One region of the Ralstonia condita genome, then DNA from elsewhere that is predicted to be linked to it. Evidence: predicted binding sites of a transcription regulator. Region 1 holds the regulator's gene; each other region holds the start of a gene.
What was found. The regulator LexA, encoded in region 1, represses DNA repair genes until DNA is damaged. The targets are predictions, from matches to a motif close to ACTGTATNNNNATACAGT.
Positions count from the first base shown of each region.

Region 1 (7,316 bases):
CAATATCGATCAATGACTTGCTGGAGGAAAGCCATACCCGGCTCGACACGCCCCGCTGCAATCAGCAGCATTAACAGCACGCGCGCCTTGAAAGGATTGAGTGTGCCGGTGGACGCCCAGCCCTGTGCGCTGGCTTGCGAGGGCACCATGCCGGCGCCCGTACGTGTCGAACGCAGCACAAGAACATCCCGTTGGCTCGCCCGACTGAGCGCCGCCTCCAGGTTTGAGTGAATGGAACCCGCGCCGGTCGCGGCAATTACCAAACCGTTCACGCCAGCCGCGACCAGCGCGTCGACCAGCCTTGGATCAGGCTGCACGTAGCTGGCCAGCACCTCCACCCACGGCCACCGCCCGACCGGCGGCATAGGCAACACATCGGTGGAAGCGAGATGCTGGGGCGTGCGCTGCAACTGCACCTGCGCATCCAGGACGAACCCCACCGGGCCATTGTCCGGCGAGACAAAGGCTTCCACTGCGAAGGTATGCCCCTTCTGCACGTCGCGCGCCGCGTGCACACGCTGGTTCAGCGCAACGAGTACGCCACGCCCTCGCGCCCCGGGGTTCGCCGCCAGCCGCACGGCATTCAGCAGGTTCAACGGGCCGTCTGCCGACAGTGACGTCGATGGCCGCATCGCCGCGGTCAGCACAATCGGCGTATCGCCGTGCTGCGTCAGGTGCAGCAGCATGGCGGTCTCTTCGAGCGTATCGGTGCCGTGCGTGACCACTACACCGTCAACGCGCTCCACATCGATCCAGTGCCGGATGCGGGAGACCAGCTTTTCCCAGACGTCGAAAGTCAGGTCCTTGCTGTCGATCTGCGCGACCTGCTCGGCGCGGACATCAGCAATGCGCTCCAGTCCGAGCTTGCTGGCGGCAAGCAATTGATCGATGGGCACGGCTCCAGCGCGGTAGCGAGCCGCGGAAGCTGCGTCGTCGGCCGATCCGGCAATCGTGCCGCCGGTGGCAAGGATGGCGATGGTAGGCAAAGACATCGTTGCAGTCATCCATGATGAGGAAGCCGCGCATTGTAGCCGCGCGCTCCTCCCTTGCCGACGCGGATTTGCCCTCGCCCCTCGGTCGCACAAACAAAACGCCGGCACACAGGCCGGCGTTCGTGGCGAAAACTCAACGGGTTACTTCTCGACGAAGGCGCGTTCGATGACGTAGTCGCCAGCCTCGCCCATGCGCGGCGAAATCTTGAAGCCACGGGCATCCAGCAGCTTGCAGGTATCGTCGAGCATCGCCGGGCTGCCGCAGATCATGGCGCGATCGACCGCCGGGTCAAGCGGCGCCAGACCGATGTCCTGGAACAGTTTGCCACTGTCGACGAGGTCAGTCAGGCGACCCATGTTGCGGAACGGCTCGCGCGTAACGGTCGGGTAGTAGATCAGCTTTTCGCGGACCTGATCGCCGAAGAACTCGTTATTGGGCAACTCGCTGGTGATGAAATCGGCATAGGCGAGCTCGCTCACCTGGCGCACACCGTGCAGCAGAACCACCTTCTCGAACCGCTCATAGGTTTCTGGGTCCTGGATGATGCTCATGAACGGTGCCAAGCCAGTGCCGGTCCCGAACAGGTACAGATTCTTGCCGGGCAACAGATCGTCCAGCACCAGCGTGCCAACCGGCTTCTTGCTGACCAGCACCTTGTCGCCCACCTTCAAGTGCTGCAGGCGCGATGTCAGCGGACCGTTCTGGACCTTGATGCTGAAGAATTCCAGGTGTTCTTCATAGTTTGGGCTGGCGATGCTGTAGGCGCGCATTAGCGGCTTACCCTCCACCTCCAGGCCGAGCATGACGAAGTGCCCGTTATGAAAGCGCAGCGCCTGATCGCGCGTGGTCTTGAAGCTGAACAACGAGTCGTTCCAGTGATGGACGCTCAGAACGGTCTCTTGATTGAAAGCGGACATGGTGACGTTCGGCCGGCAAATGAAGCTTTGTGGCGGTGCAATATGCAGACAAGGCCTTGATTTTATGCGATTCGCCGCAGCCGCGCCTGCATGGATTCAGCATAAGCTTCTAACCAGCGCATGGGTTTTGACTTGGATCAGCCGCACCACCCGCCCCGGATTCGCGTGCTCCACAACAAGTCGCAACGAAATCACTTGCGCTTCCCGCGTCACTGTATAAAATCACAGCACCTGTTCAAATATACAGTACGTCGATGGCCAATCTCACCGCCCGCCAGCAGCAGATTTTCGACCTGATTCGCCAGACGATCCAGCGGACGGGATTTCCGCCCACGCGCGCCGAGATTGCCGCGGAGTTCGGTTTCTCGTCGCCCAATGCGGCAGAAGAACACTTGCGCGCCCTCGCACGCAAGGGCGTGATCGAACTCACGCCAGGCGCTTCACGCGGCATCCGATTGCGCACGACGGGCGATGCCGCGCAGCATCAGTTCTCGCTTCCGTCGATGGGATTGATGCAACTGACGCTGCCACTCGTGGGCAGAGTCGCCGCAGGCAGCCCGATTCTTGCTGCCGAACACATCGACCGTCAGTACCAGGTCGATCCATCCCTGTTCTCGGCGCAGCCTGATTTCCTGCTGAAAGTGCGCGGCATGAGCATGCGTGATGCCGGCATCCTGGATGGTGACCTGCTCGCTGTGCAGCGCGCCACCGAGGCGGCCAACGGCAAGATCGTCGTCGCGCGCGTAGGGGATGACGTCACGGTCAAGCGCTTCCAGCGCAAGGGCCGCCATGTCGAGCTGATTGCCGAAAACCCAGACTTCCAGCCAATCCACGTGGACCTCGACCGCGATGAGTTTCATCTGGAGGGGCTGGCCGTCGGTCTGATCCGGCCTGCCGCCCCGTAAGCCTGCGCGACACGCCGCGCCAAATCTTTCGCTGTTTCATCCAACCTGGAGGCGAGCCCACGGCTCGCCAGGGCGGAGTCTTGCCGCCCGTTTTTCCATCCGAACCTACGAGGTCTGCCATGCGACTCGGATCGATGTCTTCCCACCGCCGCCCGGTGCATCCGGTGCCCTTTCGACAAACGCAGGGCGTGCGCATTTATCAGGGAGAACAACGCCGCACGATGGTCGGCAGCATGGCAGCCATCTGCCGCATGCTGGATGCGATTCCGGCCGCCTCGCGTACAGCAGGCGCCGAGAGCTGTTGAACGGTTTGCATCATGCTGCGGCGCCGATCAGGGCATACCCCAATGCTGCCGCCGCAACTGATTTCATACACTGGCCGTGCCCTGAGGACAGGGCTTTCTTCAACTGATTTTCGGCCCGCCACTTGAGCGGGCTGTTTTTTGGGCGAATGTTGCCGTTGGGCCACACCGTTGGGCGGCACGTCAGCGATACGGACGTTTACCCGGATTTTGTTTGATGGGCGTGACAGTAGTATTGCTAGTGCCCTCAGGGGCAATTGAGATCGCTGAATTCGAAGCCCGCTGACTGCGGGCTTTTTTTTGCTCGCGCGCCAGGCTAGATGCTTCCCTCGGTCTCGACGACGAGTATCCTCGCCTCGCCCCTTGGATGAGCAACGTGCTCACAGCCCCGGCCGGCAAAGAAGATGTCGCCAGGTTCCAGCACCGCGACTTTCTCGCCCCCGGCTTCGCGGTAATGCATATCGACGATTCCATCGAGCACCACGAAGACCTCCTCGCCATCGTTGACGTGCCAACGATAGGGCTGGTCTGTCCAGTGCAGACGCGTGGTGATCCCGCCCATGTTGGCGATGTCAAGCGCGCCCCAGGCACGCTCGGCGCGAAACGACTTGGCGCGAATGATCTTCATGATGGCCTCTTGGGCTTACTGCATCGACTGCAGGTTACCGGCACGCGCAGCATCCCGGTGAACATCGGCATATCCAGATCGAGATCCGCCACTTTCTGGTACTCGTTGGCGTGATGCGCGGTGTCCTTTTTTGCCGGGCATGGCGGAGCCGAAATTGATGGCGTCTGGTATGAGCTTGGCGGTCGTGCTGCTTGCGGTGGGCACCGGTTTGGCATCCGGGGCGGTCATCTCGCCATCCATGCCGAGCAGCGTCGACTGCCACGCCGCCTTCGGATCGCGCGCCATGATAAGGGCGGAGCGCGGGGTGCGCATTGTGCGGCGCGACAACGCCGAGAACGCCAGAATCCGCGTTATCCTGAACTTTTCCCCCGAAGGCCCTCGACATGGAACCGTGCTTGGACACTCCTGTAGCCCTGCTCGATGTGCTGGAAGACCTGCGCAGGCGCGAGCCGATCTTCCACCGCCCGGAATTCGGCACGCGCCGTGAAGATTTCGAGCGCATGACGACGGACGATTTCTGGGAAATCGGCGCCTCGGGCCAACGCTACAGTCGCACCTACGTACTTGGCGTACTCAACGCCAGACACGGCCACATCGGTGAAGACTTCTGGCAAACCCGCGATTTCCGTTGCCAGGAGATCGCGCCCGACAACTACCTGCTGACGTACACGCTGGTGCAATCGAATCGCACCACGCGCCGGGCGACGCTCTGGCGACGGACGGCGGATGGCTGGAAGATCGTGTACCACCAGGGAACTGTCGTAGCCGACGCATAAGCGGCCAACATCGACGCGAAAAAGCCCACCGAGGCGGCCTTAGTTTCTAAGAGCGTGATGTGTCCAGCGGGACGCAAACGCGGCGCACCGAGAAGGAAACCCAAAACCCTACGCCAGAACTGCTGCCGCGTTTTCAACAATGCGCCGCCAGACCGTCTTCGTTCATCGCTTACCGTTTGCCTCCCTTAATCGCCATCAATATCGGCGTTGGCATCGTTGCGCACGAAGCCCGCGTCATGAAGGACGAAGACCTCATCCGCGATCGGCCCGTGCTCGACCTGCGTCACACGCCAGACAGCGGACGTCTTGGCATCCGACCAGATCACCATCGGCAAATGTTCACGTGCGCTCCAGCAGATCCGATGCGTGCTGTCACCTTGCGAGAGCACGTACCAACGGCATGTCGACGCTGGCGCCGGCGCTCCGGCGGGCGCGCTGGTCGGAGCAAGACGGTACGCGCCGATCGGATGACGTAGACCGTGGGCCAGGTCGAACCAGTCGCTGAAGTGGCCAAGGCGAATCAAGTTGTTGCGGTCAATCTGCGTGGTGATCCGCTTTCGATAGTCCACCACCGTCATGCGGTATTCGAGTGGGTCGGCAGCATTCCGAACGACGTACGTATCAAGAGCGTCATCGGTCTTGCGCCGAAGGCGCACCTGCCTATCGCGCCAGACCTGCAGCGTGTGCTCGCCGTCGACGCCTGCGAACGTGACCCGATAAAACAGCGCTGCAGGCTCGCGCCCCGACTGGAAGACCGACTCGAACGTCGCCGCCGGGCGTTCAGCCGCGACTGCCGGTGCCAATACCGCGCACACCAGCGCCGCGCCTGCCGCCCAGCCGCAAGCTTTACTGACGGACGGCCTTGGCATAGTCAAAGTACCGGTAGGTCTTGCCGTCAACACTCAGATCCTTCACGGCCAGATTGATGGTGTAGCTGCCCTGGGTCAATGCGGCATCCTTGGTCGCGCCGGTCGGATCGGTCGGCACCTCGAAGCTCAGGCCGGTTGCGGGCGAGACAGGATTCACCGTCGACGCCTTGACGCTCGGCGCAGTCGGGCTTGCCGGATTTAGCAGCGCCTCGTTGATGATGCGGCCATCCGCCTGAGGCATTGACAGGCCCAGCAGATAAGCGACCGTCGGTGCCACGTCAACATTGCCAGTCGGATTGCTCACAACGGTACTGGGGCGGAAGGACGGGCCGCTGGCAATCAGCGTGTTATGCACGTCCGTCGTACCGAAGCTGCCATGCATGCCACGCTGGCCGCCCGCGCTCTCGAACTCGATGCCTGGCATGCCCTGGATCGCGACCTGATCATCCCAGTTAAAGCTCACCACCACATCAGGTTGACCATTGTTCTGCCGCTGCGCATTTTCCAGATTGACCATGGACATGGGCAGCGTGCCCGGCAACGCGCCGTAGCGGCTATCCACGAAGATCGCACCATACTCCTCGCGCTGCTGCAGGACCTTCACGAGGTTCTGTACCGTAGTCGCGTCATGGCCCGGCACGTAGAAGTAATCCGATCCGCCGTTCGCGGCCACTACGATGCCATTGGCAGGGAGGTTGCCCGGAGCCGGCACCTTGAAGCTGGCAACGGGTGTCGCGAGGCCCGCGCTGATCGCCTGGTACTTCGCATTGGCTGCGCCACACAGCGAGCCGGTCGTGTCGACCTTGACCGGCACGGTCGGCGTACCGTTCGCCTGCAGGCCATACATGGCAGAGGTTGTGCAACCCGAACCGTCGTATGCATTGAACCCGCGATAGGTCAGCAAGTCGGCCGAACGAACATCGCCGGAGAAGGAGTAGCCCGTGGTCGAGACCGCACCGATGGCAGCGGCATCCGTCCCGCTGGTTGCGCCATTGACTGGCGCGCCCCCAGGGGCCGTGCCCGACGGCGTGATAGCACGCAGCGGGTACAACGAAAGCGGGCCCGAGACGCTGGAATGGCCGTGGTCAGACACGACGATCAGGTTCGTGCTCGCGTACAGGTTGTTCGCCTTGAGCGCGCTGATCAACTCGCCGAGGCGCTGATCCTGCGAGTGCAGACCAGCGATCGCATTGGCCGACCCCGGACCGTAGCCGTGCTCCACGTTGTCGGGTGTACGGAACCAGATCAGCGAGAGCATCGGCTGCTTCTTCGGCAGGATGTAGTTGGTGAACACCGACAACATGTATTTGTTGGCTGCGTCCTCGGGGGCTCCCTGGGTCGTATCGCTGCTGTCGCGAGCCGCGATAGCGGTCACGCCGCTGGCACTGTCATAGGCCGTGGTGTTGAAGGTGATGTAACCGGCGCGCGCAGTCGGATCTCCGTTCGTGGCGGCCAGCGTGACGGCGTCGGACCCCGAATACCCGAACTGCGTATTGAACGGCAGCGCATAGCCGGCGCTTTGCAGTTCGGTCACAAGGCTGCGAGGCTGGACGGTGTTCTCATCGAGGAAATAGCCGCCCCGCCCCAGATCCTGGATGAAGGCGGCTCCCGACTTCCCGACCGTCGCGGTCGTCAAGCCCGCAGCCTGCGCCGTGGCGAAGAGGCTCTTCACCAGAAGAAGTTGCCCTCCGTAGTACGTATTGAGGGTGGTCAGGACCTGGTAGTCCTCGGTAAAGATCGGGTCGACATAATCAGCCGATGCAGCTGCAGTCTTGGTGCTGTTCGGCGTCCCGAGCGTGCCCGACGGGATCGTGTTGGACGCTCCCTGCGGCGGCGTCCAGAAGGTGTTGCCATAGAACCCGCTGGTCTTCGGGAACGCGCCCGTCGCGAAGGACGAACCGTTCATCATCGTAAAGGTCGGGTAGG
Region 1 covers NZ_CATYWO010000011.1:39,379-46,694, forward strand. Annotated here, with positions in the region: gene R2N03_RS20540 (asparaginase) at 1-992, opposite strand, end outside; gene R2N03_RS20545 (ferredoxin--NADP reductase) at 1,134-1,910, opposite strand; gene lexA (transcriptional repressor LexA) at 2,165-2,815, shown strand; gene R2N03_RS20555 (hypothetical protein) at 2,935-3,120, shown strand; gene R2N03_RS20560 (cupin domain-containing protein) at 3,434-3,745, opposite strand; partial or broken gene R2N03_RS20565 (dipeptidase) at 3,761-4,030, opposite strand; gene R2N03_RS20570 (nuclear transport factor 2 family protein) at 4,129-4,521, shown strand; gene R2N03_RS20575 (hypothetical protein) at 4,707-5,423, opposite strand; gene R2N03_RS20580 (alkaline phosphatase family protein) at 5,368-7,316, opposite strand, start outside.

Region 2 (7,316 bases), on a different contig from region 1:
TCATGAGATTCAAACCGATGAGCTTGCGGTAGGCCGGCCCGATGGTGTCGCAATGTGTGGGATAAGGCACCCAATCAGAGCACGCCTCAGCTTCCACGATGTTCATGCGGGTATCGATGGTCACGCGCAGCCACAGGTCGTGCAGAGGTTCGCCCTGTGGACGAACGCCCCCGCTGGCAAGCGGGATATCGCGTGGCTTGGTGTCCGTCAGGCGCGCTTCGATGTCCCACAGGCCGTCTTCCCGCAAATAGGCCTCCACCGTGATGGCACGGCGGTGGCGCATGACGCGCGGGACGGGCGTGGACAAAGGCATGGACCAGACAGACCGATAGGACCGATGGAGGCAGGCGCACACGGATCTCGTGCATCACCTACGGGACGCGCGCAGCGGCGCATGAGCCGCTAAACACGAACGCAATCGTCTTGCCACCGAAGTAGAAGACGGCATCAAAGTCGTGGATTTTAACACGTCGTCGCAACCGAACCGGGTCGCATGCTGCATTGCGGTGACAGAGTGGTCGCAACAAGCGCCATCGATACAACCGAAAAGACCGAGACCCAAGCCGATTGTCATCGGCAATTGTTGCGAGATCGCCGATATTCAGCTGGATTCGTCACCGCCATCCAGCAATTCTTCCGAGCCGGCGATGATGCGAGACACCACAGAACGAGAGAAGCCACGCGCCATCATGAAGCGAACCTGCTTTGCTCGTTCGGCCAAATCGGCAGGTGGGCAGCCGAAGCGTTTTTCCCACAACGCCTTTGCCCGCGCGGCTTCGGTGTCTTGCAGTTGCGCCTTGACCTCGTCGAGTGTCTCAGCGCCGAGTTGGTGGGATTTCAACTCCTGCATCAGACGGGCGGTGCCGTAGCGGCCCGCGCGACGGTGCACCACACTTTCGGCAAAGCGAGCGTTCGAAAGCCAGTTTTCGTGCTCCAGCCAGTCCAGGAGCGCATCCAACGCCTCAGCGGACTCGGCATGCGGAGCCAGCTTGCGGCGAAGCTCCGTCCGGCTGTGCTCGCGCTGCGAGAGATACCCCAGCGCACGCGCCTTCAGCGATAACGGTTGACGCGGCAATGGCATTGATTCAGCACCAAAAGAAAAAACGCCCGCCGTTGGGGAACGGCAGGCGTATTCAATCTCGATAGAGCCGCCGATCTGCGCCGACGGCCGGCCCAATTACTCGCCTTCGACTTCTTCGGCCACCGCTACGGCGCTCATCGGCGTCACGCCCAGCGCCTCGCGGACCTTGTTCTCGATCTCGCGAGCCAGGTCGGGGTTCTCACGCAAGTACTCGCGGCAGTTGTCGCGCCCCTGGCCGATGCGCTCGCCGCCGTAGCTGTACCAGGCACCGGACTTCTCGACGACCTTGGCTTCCACACCCAGGTCGATGATTTCCCCCTCGCGGGACACACCCTGGCCGTACAGAATGTCGAAAATGGCTTCCCGGAACGGCGGCGCCACCTTGTTCTTGACGACTTTGACCTTGGTTTCGTTACCAACCACGTCGTCGCCCTTCTTGATCGAGCCGATACGACGGATGTCCAGGCGCACCGACGCGTAGAACTTGAGCGCGTTGCCGCCGGTGGTGGTTTCCGGCGAGCCGAACATCACGCCGATCTTCATGCGGATCTGGTTGATGAAGATGACCATGCAATTGGTCTTCTTGATGGTGCCGGTCAGCTTGCGCAGCGCCTGGCTCATCAGACGGGCCTGCAGGCCAGGCAACGCGTCGCCCATTTCGCCTTCAATTTCAGCTTTCGGCACCAGCGCGGCCACCGAGTCGATGACGATCAGGTCGACCGAGCCCGAGCGCACCAGCGCATCGGCGATTTCCAGGGCCTGTTCACCCGTGTCCGGCTGAGAGATGAGCAGGTCCGGCACGCTCACGCCAATCTTGTCGGCATACGTGACGTCTAGGGCATGTTCGGCGTCGATGAAGGCGCACGTGCCGCCCAGCTTCTGCATCTCGGCAACCACTTGCAGTGTCAGCGTGGTCTTGCCTGACGATTCCGGGCCGTAGATTTCAATCACCCGCCCGCGCGGGAGGCCACCGACGCCCAGTGCCACATCGAGCCCCAGCGAACCCGTCGACACGACCTGGACCGGCTCCACCTCGGCGTCGCCCATCTTCATGATCGAGCCCTTGCCGAACTGCTTTTCGATCTGCGCGAGCGCGGCAGCCAGCGCTTTCTGCTTTTCCGCGCTCATCGTGGCTGCCTTCTTGCCGTCTTCCATGGTCGTCCTTCGTGCAAATTGGTGTATAAACTGGCCGCAAGGGCTTGCGATTCCAGCGGTTGTCTGCAACAACGGGCCGCACATCCCAGCCCAGTTTCATCACTTTAGCGCCGCCAAGACTACAGCACGGCGAATTCGAGACACTGTATAAAAAACCAGTGGTTTTGACAAGTCTCCCGGATTTCGTGTCGCGCAAAAACCATGTAGCGGCGGAATGGGCGAAACAGAAACCTCGCCCCAGCATCGCGGGGAGACACGCATGCGCATTCTGATTGCCGAAGACGACGCCACCTTGGCCGACGGGCTGACCCGTTCGCTGCGCCAGGCGGGCTACGCCGTCGACCGTGCCGCCGATGGCGCGGCCGCCGACGCTGCGCTGTCCGCCCAGACAGCGCAAACCTATGACTTGCTGATCCTCGATGTGGGCCTGCCGCGCATGTCGGGGCTGGAGGTGCTCAAGCGCCTGCGCTCGCGCGGGGCGATGCTGCCGGTGCTGATCCTGACCGCCGCAGACAGTGTGGAAGAGCGCGTCAAGGGCTTGGACCTGGGCGCCGACGATTACATGGCCAAACCCTTCGCCCTGTCGGAGCTGGAGGCGCGCGTGCGCGCACTCGTGCGGCGCGGCGCGGGCGGCGGCGCGACGCTGGTCCGGCATGGTCCGCTGGCGTTCGACCAGGTGGGGCGCATCGCCTATATCCATGACCAGGTGGTCGAGCTCTCCGCTCGCGAAATCGGCCTGCTGGAGATTCTGCTCGCGCGCGTGGGCCGGCTGGTGTCGAAGGAACAGCTGGTCGACCACTTATGCGGCTGGGGCGAGGAAGTGAGCAACAACGCCATCGAGGTCTATATCCATCGGCTTCGCAAGAAGATCGAGGTGGATGGCATCCGCATTGCCACCGTCCGCGGGCTCGGCTATTGCCTGGAACGCGCTGCCACCACGGCCCCGGCTGCCGCCCATGGTTGATCGGCTGGCTTGGCCCTGGCGCCGCCCCCGGGCACCGCGACCGGAACGTCCCGGCACCGCGCCCACGGCTGACGACCGCGACCTCGCTGACACCCTTCCCCACTTGGAAGACGACGCCTCGCGGCCCGTCGCGCGCTCGCTCTTCGGCGAGATTCTCGACTGGATGCTGGCGCCCCTGCTGCTGCTCTGGCCGATGAGCATTGCTGTGACCTACCTGGTGGCCAAGTCGATTGCAAACGCGCCTTACGACCGCGCGCTGGAATCGAGTGCCATCGTGCTCAGTCAGCAATTGCGCGAAGTGAACGGTCGCGTGACGCTGCAATTGCCGATCTCGGCGCGCGAGATCCTGCGCGCGGACGAAACCGACAACATCTATTACCAGGTGCTCGGCACCAATGGCGAGTTCGTCTCGGGTGACCGCGACCTACCCTTGCCTCCCGAGGAAGATGCGGGTGCCGGCGGATTGGTTCAGCTGCGCGACGAACGTATCCATGGCGCGGACATCCGCGTTGCCTACACGTACGTGCAGCAGCCCGGCGCCGCCGGCAAACCCGCGCTGGTGCAGGTGGCCGAGACGCTCGACAAGCGTGCGCAACTGGCCAATGAAATCATCAAGGGCGTGATCCTGCCGCAGTTCGTGATCCTGCCGCTGGCGGTGATCCTGGTGTGGTTCGGGCTCACGCGGGGTCTGGCGCCGCTCAATGCCATCCAGGAGCGCATCCGAGCGCGCAACCCGGGAGACACCAGCCCCATCGACGAAGGCGCCGCGCCGCAGGAGCTGACCCCGCTGGTGGCGTCGTTCAATGATCTGCTCGGGCGGCTGGAGCAATCGGTGCACACGCAAAAGCGTTTCATTGCCGACGCCGCGCACCAGATGAAGACGCCGCTGGCAGGTCTGCGCATGCAGGCCGAGCTCGCCCAGCGCGAGCAATCGCCTGACGAATTGCGCCGCACGCTCGCACATATCGCCGACAGTTCGGATCGCACCGCGCACCTGGTCAAGCAACTGCTCTCGCTTGCGCGCATGGAGAACATGGGCGCGACCGACGGCATGGTGCCGCTGGACATCTGTGCGCTATCACGCGAGGTGGTGGCCGACTGGCTCTCGAAGGCATGGGCCAAACACATCGATCTCGGTTTCGAGGAGCCCGGCGCTCCGGTCAGGATCTCCGGCAATGCGACGATGCTCGCCGAGATGCTCAACAACCTGCTCGACAACGCGATCCGCTACACGCCCGAGGGCGGCCGCATCACCGTGCGCATCACCACTGCGCCGTTCGAGCCCTTCGTCTTCATCGACGTCGACGACACCGGCCCCGGCATCCCTGTGGCAGAACGTGAACGCGTCATGCAGCGTTTCTATCGCATCCTGGGTACGCAGGCGGAAGGCAGCGGATTGGGCCTGGCCATCGTGCGCGAAATCGTGCAGCAGCACGGCGGCGACATCGAAGTGCTCGACAACGTGTATCAGACGTCTCCGCGCATGGCCGGCGCACGCTTTCGCATTACGCTGCATCGTGGCTCGCCCGGCGAGGAGCCCAGCGCATGAGCATCACACCTGGCACACCGTCGCGCCGCCGCTGGATCACCAACATGCGCTGGATTGCCGCGCTGCTTGGCGTGTGGTTCGTGGTGACCTTCGTAGTGGCGTTCTTCGCCCGCGATCTGTCGATGCGCATTTTCGATTGGCCGTTTGCCTACTGGGTGGCAAGCCAGGGGGCGCCCATCGCCTACGTACTGATCACGGTGCTCTATGCATGGCGGACCAACCGCGCCGCGGACGCAGCCGAACACGACGCCGAGGCTGCACAGGCGCCTGCCCAGGATCAATCACGGCCGCCTTCCATCTGAGGCGCCGACAAGGCTCGCCGCGCACAGCATCAAGCCGCACCCAGGTGGCGCAGCTTGACGAAGGCAAGCGCGGCCATCACGGCATCGTTGAGCGCGTCGTGCGCATCCCACGTCGGCAGGCCCAACTCGGCCATCAAGGTGGAGAACCGCAGGTCCAGATCCGGGTCACCCTGTTGCCGGTAGGGCGGCAATTGCCGAAACCGGTAGTCGTAGTACAGCGCGGAGATTTCGATCTTCGGCTGCGGCAGGCCGATACCCAGCATCGGTATCAGCACCCGGTTGAGCATGGCCACATCGAATTCGAGGTAGTAGCCCACCAACGGCCGGCTGCCGATGAACTGCAGCAACGATCGGACCGCCTGCTCAACCGGCACGCCATCGGCCAGATCCCGTTTTCGCAAGCGGTGCACGCAAATGCTGTCAGCGCCCACTTCGCCCTGCGGCTTGATGAGAAGTTCCAGGCGTTCGCTGGTCAGGATGCGATCGCCGACAATGCGGACCGCGCCGATGGAGATGATCTCGTCGGTGCGCACGTTCAGGCCGGTGGTTTCGCAGTCGAGCGCGACCCATTCGTCGGCAGGCGGCGGATCGAACAGGAACCGGAACGCCGGATCGCGCAGCTTGCCCAGCAAGCGCCGCCTGCGCAGCGCCTGCAGCGAGTCTGCAAGCCACCTGTTCATGTCCGCGACCCGCTCAGAGCCACTCGGTGCGCAGGCGCTGCCGCAGGAGCGCCTTGAAACGCTTGACCGCGCTCAGCGCATCCTTGAGCAAGTCGCGCTCCAACGACGACAGGCGCGATGGATGGACATCGCAAGACACGGGCTGATGCGCGTCGATTTCAGCGAGGCCGGCCTTCAGGCGCAACATCATCAGCAGGTGGAGGCTCTCGCTCAACTCCATCGCCGTCTGATGGTCGATTGCCTCGGCGCGCACCAGCGCGTTCAGACGCTGCACGGTGCCGGTCTCATCGAGGACACGGTGCGCGAGCGCGAGGCTGCGCACGCCATGAACGATGGGGAAGATGCCCTCCTTTTTTACGTCGATCACCGGGTCGGTATCGCCCAGGTTCAACCAGCGATTGCGCCAGCCCGAGGCCGGACTGAAGGCCTCGATCGCAGCCGCAAACCGGCCGAGCATGGCGTCGTTGTCGAGCGTCAATTCGAGCAGGGTTCGCTTCAGTTGCTGCAGCAGGGAAGCATCCCCGCACACCGCGTGCGCATCAAAGAAGATCGCAAGATTCATCAGACCCTCCGGGCTCGGCAGGATCAGCCATTCGCGGATGCGCCGGGTGAAATCGCTGACGCTCAGACACCATTCTGGTCGACTGAGCATGACACCGCCCGGGCAAGGCGGGTAGCCAAAGGCAGCGAGCGCATCCGAAAAGCGCGTGACGATCCCCTGCAGATCAGGCGGCGGCGCATAGCCATCGCGCAACACCAGCGCGTTGTCCTGGTCCGTCTTGAGGAGCTGTTCCCCACGGCCCTCGCTACCCATGACGAAGAGACAGCTGTTGGCTACCAGCTCAGGAGGCGCGATCATCTGCCACGCTCGCTCGAACAGGCGCGCATTGATCTCGCGCACAAGGTTGGCGATGTGATCGACGCGTGAGCCGCCATGCAGCAGCAGTGACACCATGCGAGTGACCTGCGATGCCACCTGCGCGAGGGCATCCAGATCCTGCGCCAGATTGATCTGCACGGTCAGCAGATACGAGTGGTTGGCCAGGAAGCTGAACACGTCCAGCGACTCGAGCAGGCCGACGATGTCGTCTTCATGGGTCACCACCAGCCGGTGTACGCGATGGCGCAGCATCAGCGTCAGCGCGTCGCCGATCTGCGCGGACGTCGGTATGGTGATGAGCGAGAACTGGCTCATCCGCCCGACTGGCAGGCGATCGAGCTGCGTCCCCTCCAGGATGGCCCGCTGCAAGGAACTGCGCGTGAAGATGCCCAGGCGCGCCGGCTCCGTGGAGCCATCGCGCACCAGCACATTGGACGTGTTGTGCGCCTGGAACAGCTTGACCACGGAGACCACGTCGATGCCGGCATCGACGAAATGGGCAGGCCTGATGAACGCGTCGCTCACGCGCGAGACAGCGAGCGACTGCATTGTTTCCATGCTCTGCCGCTGCGCAATCACACCGAGCTTGCTGCCGAGGTCGGAGAACAGCAGCGCACCGAATGTGGCGTTGGCAGCGATCAGATCGCGCACCGCCTGGCGTGCGACCTGATAGGCGATGACCTCTTCGGCGGCAACGAAACGGCT
Region 2 covers NZ_CATYWO010000004.1:388,981-396,296, forward strand. Annotated here, with positions in the region: gene R2N03_RS15625 (DUF2889 domain-containing protein) at 1-313, opposite strand, end outside; gene recX (recombination regulator RecX) at 602-1,081, opposite strand; gene recA (recombinase RecA) at 1,178-2,236, opposite strand; gene R2N03_RS15640 (response regulator) at 2,496-3,200, shown strand; gene R2N03_RS15645 (sensor histidine kinase) at 3,193-4,749, shown strand; gene R2N03_RS15650 (sodium/substrate symporter small subunit) at 4,746-5,051, shown strand; gene R2N03_RS15655 (3'-5' exonuclease) at 5,081-5,731, opposite strand; gene R2N03_RS15660 (DUF294 nucleotidyltransferase-like domain-containing protein) at 5,745-7,316, opposite strand, start outside.
Region 2: the regulator LexA is predicted to act here: its motif matches at 2,379-2,396, upstream of recA (recombinase RecA).

Region 3 (7,316 bases), on a different contig from region 1:
TACACGGCGGCCGACGGGCCCGCCGCACAGCGCATCCAGCCTTCGACCGGAGCGGCCATCGGACCATACACAACGTCGGCCGCCATGCGTTGGGTGACCAACCTGCATCGCAAGTTGTTGCTGGGCGATGTGGGCCGCGTAGCCGCAGGCACAGGCGCGATCCTCATGCTGCTGTTGAGCGTCTCGGGCCTGGCGCTGCTGGCGCGGCGCATGGGCGGCATGGCTCACCTCTTCGGACGCATCCGCGGCAGCGGCTTGCAGCGTGTGCACAACGAGATCGCGCGTGTCGCACTGGTCGGGCTGACGCTGTCGGCGCTGACTGGTGCGGCAATGTCGCTGACGACGTTCGGCGTACTCCCCGAGGGTGGCTCGGCAGAACCCGCCTACCCGGCGTCGGTGAGCGCCTCCGCGCCTGCGCCTGTCAGTCAACTCGCTGCGCTCAAGGGCGTGGATGTTGCCGCATTGCGCGAGCTGACCTTTCCGGACCCGCAGAATCCGCGCGACGTCTATGCGCTGACAACAGCGCAGGGCGCGGGTTATGTGGATGCGTCCACCGGAGTGTCCCTTGCATGGCGAAAACATGACGCGTGGCAGCAGTTCCAAGAAACCGTGTACATGCTGCATACGGGAGACGGGCTGTGGTGGCTGGCACTGCTGCTTGGTGTCTCGAGTGCATCGGTGCCCGTGCTGGCAATCAGCGGCGTGTGGCTGTGGGCATTGCGTCGCCGCGCGATGCCGAAAGTCTCCGCTAATGCGAACCCGCGCCAGGCGGATACCGTCCTTCTTGTCGGTAGCGAGGGGAACACAACATGGGCGTTTGCCACGGCCCTGCATCGGGCCCTGACACAAGCCAATTTTCGGGTGCACATGGCGGCCATGAACGATATGGCGTCGCGCTATACGAATGCCAAGCGCCTCATCGTGTTGACCTCCACCTATGGCGATGGCGCGGCACCCGCCAACGCCGCGCACTTTCTGCGCAAGCTGGCACGCCTGGAGATCTCTGCGCCAATGGCCTTTGCCGTGCTCGGTTTCGGCGATCGGCAGTTCCCGCAGTTTTGCGGATTCGCGCGGCAGGTGCATGGCGCGTTACGCGAGAAAGGCATGCGTGCGTTGGTAGACATCGAGTGCGTCGATCGTCAATCCGAGAGCACCTTCAGGAAGTGGGCCGGGCAACTGGGCGCCGTGCTCGGTACCGAGCTCGCTGTGGACTACCAGCCTTCGTTGCCGTGCACCTTCGCACTGCGCCTGGTCGAGCGCAAGGACTATGGCGAGCAGGCCGATGCATTCACCTCGGTATTGCGCTTCGTGCGCGACGGGAACGGCGGGTCTTCATGGAAACGCCTGGTAGGCCGTCGCCTGCCGTCATTCGAACCTGGCGATCTGGTTGGCTTTGTGCCGCCGGGCGATGCCGTGCCGCGCTTCTATTCGCTTGCCAGCGCGTCGAGCGACGGCTTGGTCGAGATTTGCGTGCGCAAGCATCCGCAAGGGGTGTGTTCGGGTTACCTGACCAGCCTTGCGCCAGGTGACGTCGTCGAGGCGTTCATCCGCCCGAACCCGAGCTTCCGGCCAGCCGCGGGCACGGCGCCGGTCATTTTGATTGGCGCTGGAACCGGTGTCGGTCCGTTCGTTGGTTTCATTCGGCACAACGCAGCCGAAAGGCCGATGCACCTGTACTTTGGCGCACGGCGATCCGGCGATGCGTTTCTGTATGACAAGGAACTCGCCGAACTCGTCGGCAAGCAGCAGTTGACCGCGTTGACCACTGCATTGTCGAGCCCGAGTGAAAAGACCTACGTGCAGGAGCGCTTGCTTGCCGATGCGGCCGCGCTGCGCAACCTTGTTGCGCGAGGTGCGCACGTCATGGTGTGTGGCGGCCGGGAGATGGCAAGGGGCGTTGCAACGGCCTGGGAGCGCATTCTTGCCGGGTCGGGTGTGACGGTCAATGACTTGAAGTTGAAGGGTTCCTATGTCGAAGACGTCTATTGAGCGTCAGGGTGGGCGCGCGCGCTGCCGTTACACGTTGAACGGCGAGACCATGGGGACGCGCTACAGCGCGCAGTGCTATGCCGGTCCCGACCTTGATCGCGCCCGCCTTGCAGCGGCGCTCGATCGCGCGGTGCAGGCCGTCGATCAGGAAATGTCCAACTGGAAGGCCACTTCCGATCTCACCCGGCTGAATCTGGCCGAGCCTGACGTGTGGGTGCCGATTTCCGCCAACCTTGCGATGGTGCTGGTACGCGCGATCGAGATCGGCCAGGAGAGCGGTAACGCATTCAATGTCGGCGTGGGCGATGTGGTCAGCCGCTGGGGCTTCGGCCCACGTGAAGCCGATGCGCCGAGCGCCACAGGGGCGTTGCCCGCGCAGCCTCGCTCGCCCGTCGGCGCGCTGCTTGAAGTCGACGCCACGCGCGGCCGTGCCCGCAAACGCGCGCCGCTCGCACTGGATCTGTGCGGGATCGCCAAGGGCTTTGGTGTCGACGAACTGGGGCGCGTCATGGACCGCCACGGCATTGAATCCTGGCTCGTCGGCATCGATGGCGAGATGCGCGCGCGCGGTACCAAGCCATCGAATGCATGCTGGGCGATCGCTATCGAACGACCGGATGATGAACGCAGGGAGCCCCTCTCCGTCATTGAGATGACCGATGTCGCAATTGCGACGTCGGGGGATTATCGCCATTGGCGCGAATGCGATGGCCAGCGTGTTTCACACACGATGGATCCCCGAACGGGGCAGCCGTTGAACAACGGGGTTGCGTCGGTCACGGTGCTCGCATCCTGTTGCATGGACGCGGATGCATACGCCACGGCATTGATGGTGTTGGGCGAGGAGGATGGCGTGGCACTCGCGCGCCGCAAGCAGTTGGATGCGCTTTTTCTTGTGCGCGAGCGCGATGGCTTGAGGGCGGTCGGGACGGGTTGCTTCGCCGATGGCGGGGCAGGGGAATACCTGCTGCAAGGGACATGACGTTGATTGCCTCGCAAGAAACGTCCCGTCAGATGCCCGGTGCGCCGTTGTGTCCTGGCAAGCAGATCGTTCGACATTGGCGTGCGTCATTCCGCACCGCCGTCGCCACGTTGTGGCGAGGTGCGATGGATATCGGCAACCTTTTGTCGCGACACATTTGGTTTCCGACAAGTGCAAGCGGGAACCTCATTGCGTCCCGTCAAGGCGGTTCGTGGCTGTGCGGCTACGCTGGTTTTATGGCGATGTGCCGCACACCTGCAGGCGCAAAAGGAGGAGACAGCAATGACAGGGCCGGGTTCCGATAGCGCGCTTGGCGCGCAGTTCAACGAGTTGCATGCTGCAATCGTCGATGCGTTGCCGGAGAACGCCGAATTGCAGTTCGACCTGGCCGGCGCGCTCGCCCTTGACGTGCAGGCGTGGTGGACTGTGTGCATGCAAGACGGAGTCAAGCAGGTTGATTCGCTGTCCTTCCAGCTCACACCGTCGATGGTGCAGACCTATCTGAAGTTACCGCCGTCAGACCGCGCTGAAGTCTGTGCCCGGTTGAAGAACTGGGTGGCGTGGGCACTGGATGGTGGGCCGCCTGTGGAAGGCGAGACCACGGGGTTCGATATCAGCATTGCGGTGCCGCTGAACATCTTCTGGCCCAGTGACGCCTCCACCGGACAACCTGTCGGGCGTTGATGGCCAGACCGTCGTGTTGCGGCCTTCCGAAGCCTTGTCGTTGGGACCCACCCGCCCACGCGTTGAGCGTTGGCGGCCCGCCCGCTCCTGTTGGTAACGCTGCTTTTTTCCACGGGAAACGGGCTGGGTCACCAGGAACATCACACCATTTTTGTACGTGGGCAGCTTGCCTTGGAAAAGAAGCGTTGCAGACGTAAAGTTGTGATACTGTATATCCATACAGTATTTCACCGACTTGCCTTGCGGCTCTCCCATGTCTGCGCTGTCCTCGTCTCTTTCTTTCGCCGAAGGTGTGGCGGAACACCCCGTCGCCGCTGGGCAGGTGGTGTCCGAGCCACGTCTGGCCGCGCGAAAAGCCCGAGCCGTGCCGGCACCCGAAACGCTGCACCCGGCACTGTGGCGCGCGGGCAGCTTGGCGCGAGGCGGTGGACGCGTCTTGTCGACCGGCTATGACACGCTGGATGCCGAGCTGCCCGGCGGCGGCTGGCCTCTCGGCGGGCTGACCGAGTTGCTGTGTCCGCAGCCGGGTATCGGCGAATGCCGGTTGCTCCGTCCGGCTTTGTCCACGCTGTGCGCAGGTGCAAGGCGCATCGCCCTGGTGGGGCCGCCGTATCTGCCCAATGCGGTGCGGCTGGTGGGCTGGGATTTCTCGCCTGAACAAATCGTCTGGGTACGGGCCGACATGCAGGCCGATCTGCTGTGGGCGGCCGAGCAGATCGTGCGCAGCCAGGCCTTTGGCGGCGTCCTGATCTGGCTGAACCAGGTTCGTCCGGGGGCACTGCGCAGGCTGCAGGTGCTGGCGCAGTCAGGTGAGAGCGCCATCTGGGTATTCCGGCCGGCGCAGGCCCTGCGTGAGTCCTCGCCGGCGGTGTTGCGGCTGGGGCTGGCGCCGGCAGGTGGCGATGCGCTGTCCATCGTCTTCCACAAGCGGCGCGGGCCGCTGCGCGAGTCGCCATTGCAGTTGCCGTTGGCCGATCCGCTGCGGGCTGGCCGAGCGGCTGTGCGTCCATTGCCGGTGCAGCCCGCCGAGCCCTTCACCATGGATCCGGCCACTGCGGCACTGCTGGCGGTGCTGTCCTCTTCTTCGTCTTCCGCTGCGTTCGATGCTTTGTCGGACGCCTCCGATCATGCCGTTCTGGATCGCGGTGCATCTGCCCCGTCTGCCCCTCGACGCGCTTCGACCCCAGTGGTCTGACCCGGCCGCGCTCCCCTTGCCAGTCGTGGTGCTGGAGCAGGAGCGCGTGGTGTCAGCCAATGGTTTGGCGATGCGTGAAGGGGTGCGTCCCGGCCTGCGGCGGGCGGGCGCACAGGCGCTTGTGCCCCACGCCGTGCAGCTCGATCGTGATCTGGCGGCGGAGGGACGGCTGCTGCAATCCCTGGCACTCGCGCTATTGGCATTCACGCCCCATGTCACGTTGGATGTGGTGGAAGAAGGGACTGTGCTGCTGGAAGTCGAGGCCAGTTTGCGCCTGTTCGGCGGCCATCGCGCGCTGTGCCGGGCAGTGAGGTATTGCGCGCTCCGGCTGGGCGCGATGCCGCAGCTTGGCGCCGGTCCGACGGCACGCGGAGCGGCGTGGCTGGCCAGCGCGCGGCCAGCGCCAGCGCGCGGGCATCGTCGTACGGCGATGCGTCAAGGCTGTGCGCGGCGTGCCGTGCGGCAGGAGCGTTTGTCGGTTCTGCTCGATCGGTTGTCGGTGGATGCCGTAACGCGCCTCACACGACCAGATTGGCTTGACGGCCTCGGGTGCCGCACGCTGGCTGACTTGCGTGCGTTGCCGCGTGGGGGTCTGCGCCGCCGCTGCGGGCCGCTGTTGGTCGATACGCTGGATGCGGCGTACGGCAATCGGCACGAGAGCTTTACGTGGTTTGCCGCACCGTTGCGTTTTGATGTGCCGCTGGAGCTGCCGGGTCGCATTGATAGTGCGGAAGGCGTCCTGGCAGCATCGGAGCAATTGCTGCTGCAACTGGTGGGCTGGCTGTCGGCGCATCAATTGGGTGCCAAGACGTATCGCCTCACGCTGGAGCATGAACGCCGGCGCGGCCGGGGCAGTGAGGATACGGCTTCCTCCACGCCGGTGGAGATCGCGCTGGCGCAACCCGTTCGCACGCTGTTGCACCTGTCGCGTGTACTGCACGAGCGCATGCATCGGCTTACGCTGACCGCGCCGGTGGTTGAACTGCGCCTGACCGTGACCGATGCCACGCCGCTTGCTCCGCCCACTGAATCCCTCTTTCCCGAGCCGGGTGGTCGCGCCGAGGATGCAGCCCGCCTGCTCGATACGCTCATCGCCCGGCTGGGGGCAGGCAACGTGCGCCATCCGCAGCCCTGCGCAGACCATCGCCCCGAGCGCGCCAACCATTGGGCCGAGGTGAATGCCGCGACCACCACGCAAGGCCGTGCGGCGGCGCGCCAGGCACTGACGCAATGGCATGCGCAGCAGCCAGAGCGGCCGCTGTGGCTGCTGGAGAAACCCATTCCACTGCTGACGCGTCAACACTATCCGTATTACCGCGGGCCGCTGCGGCTGGTGTCGCTGCCCGAGCGCATTGAGTCCGGCTGGTGGGACGATGCCCTGATCAAACGCGATTACTTCATCGCCGAAGATGGGCAGGGCGTGCGCTACTGGCTTTACCGCGAACGTGTTTCTGCCGCAGTGAAGGCCGGCGAAGACGACGGCCGCTGGTATCTGCACGGGCTGTTTGGCTAGGCGAGCCGCACCATGGCAACCACTTCCATCGGCCTGCCCGATTATGCCGAGCTGCATTGCATCAGCAATTTCACGTTCCTGACCGGGGCGTCGCACCCACAGGAGCTGGTCGAGCGCGCGCACGAACTGGGCTACCAGGCACTTGCGCTGACCGACGAGTGCTCGGTCGCCGGCACGGTGCGCGCGCACATGAAAGCCAAGGCCCTGGGCTTCAAGCTGATCACCGGTAGCCGCTTCACCGTGCGCGATGCGCAGGGCGAGCCCTGGCTGAAACTGGTGTTGCTTGCGCAGAACATCGAGGGGTACGGCAACCTGTGCGAGATCATCACGCAGGCACGGCTGGCAGCGCCCAAGGGCGAGTACCGTTTGCACGCTGACGACCTGGCCGCACCGCAAGAGGCGCTTTCCCATCTACGCGGCGTGCCCGATTGCCTGGCGATTCTGCTGCCCGACTACGACCCCGACCCGCAGCACCTGCTGGCCCAGGCGACGTGGTGCGCGCGCGTGTTCGGCGATCGGTTGTCGATTGCGCTGGAGCTGCCGTTGCGCCATGCCGATGATCGCCACCGGGCCACGGTGGCCGCGGTATCGGAGCAGACCGACGTGCCCATGGTGGCCACCGGAGGCGTGCAGATGCATTCGCGCCAGCGCAAGCCGCTGCACGACGTGCTGGCCGCCATCCGCCTGTCCAGGCCGCTTGCCGCGTGCGGGCTGGAACTGGCCCCCAGCGCCGAGCAGGCCATGCGAACACGCATGCAGTTCGGGTTTTTCTATCAGGGCGATCGCGGGCTCAAGGCTCTGCAGCGCACAGTGGAGCTGGCGGGACTGTGCACGTTTTCGCTGGATGAAATCGAGTACGAATATCCAAGCGAGGTCGTGCCCGCAGGCATGACGCCTGCCCAATACCTGCGCGCCGAGGTAGAGGCCGGTGCCACGCGGCGGTATGGCGATTC
Region 3 covers NZ_CATYWO010000002.1:117,250-124,565, reverse strand. Annotated here, with positions in the region: gene R2N03_RS07075 (PepSY domain-containing protein) at 1-1,989, shown strand, start outside; gene R2N03_RS07070 (FAD:protein FMN transferase) at 1,970-2,971, shown strand; gene R2N03_RS07065 (hypothetical protein) at 3,254-3,655, shown strand; gene imuA (translesion DNA synthesis-associated protein ImuA) at 3,909-4,850, shown strand; gene R2N03_RS07055 (Y-family DNA polymerase) at 4,783-6,363, shown strand; gene R2N03_RS07050 (error-prone DNA polymerase) at 6,376-7,316, shown strand, end outside.
Region 3: the regulator LexA is predicted to act here: its motif matches at 3,862-3,879, upstream of imuA (translesion DNA synthesis-associated protein ImuA).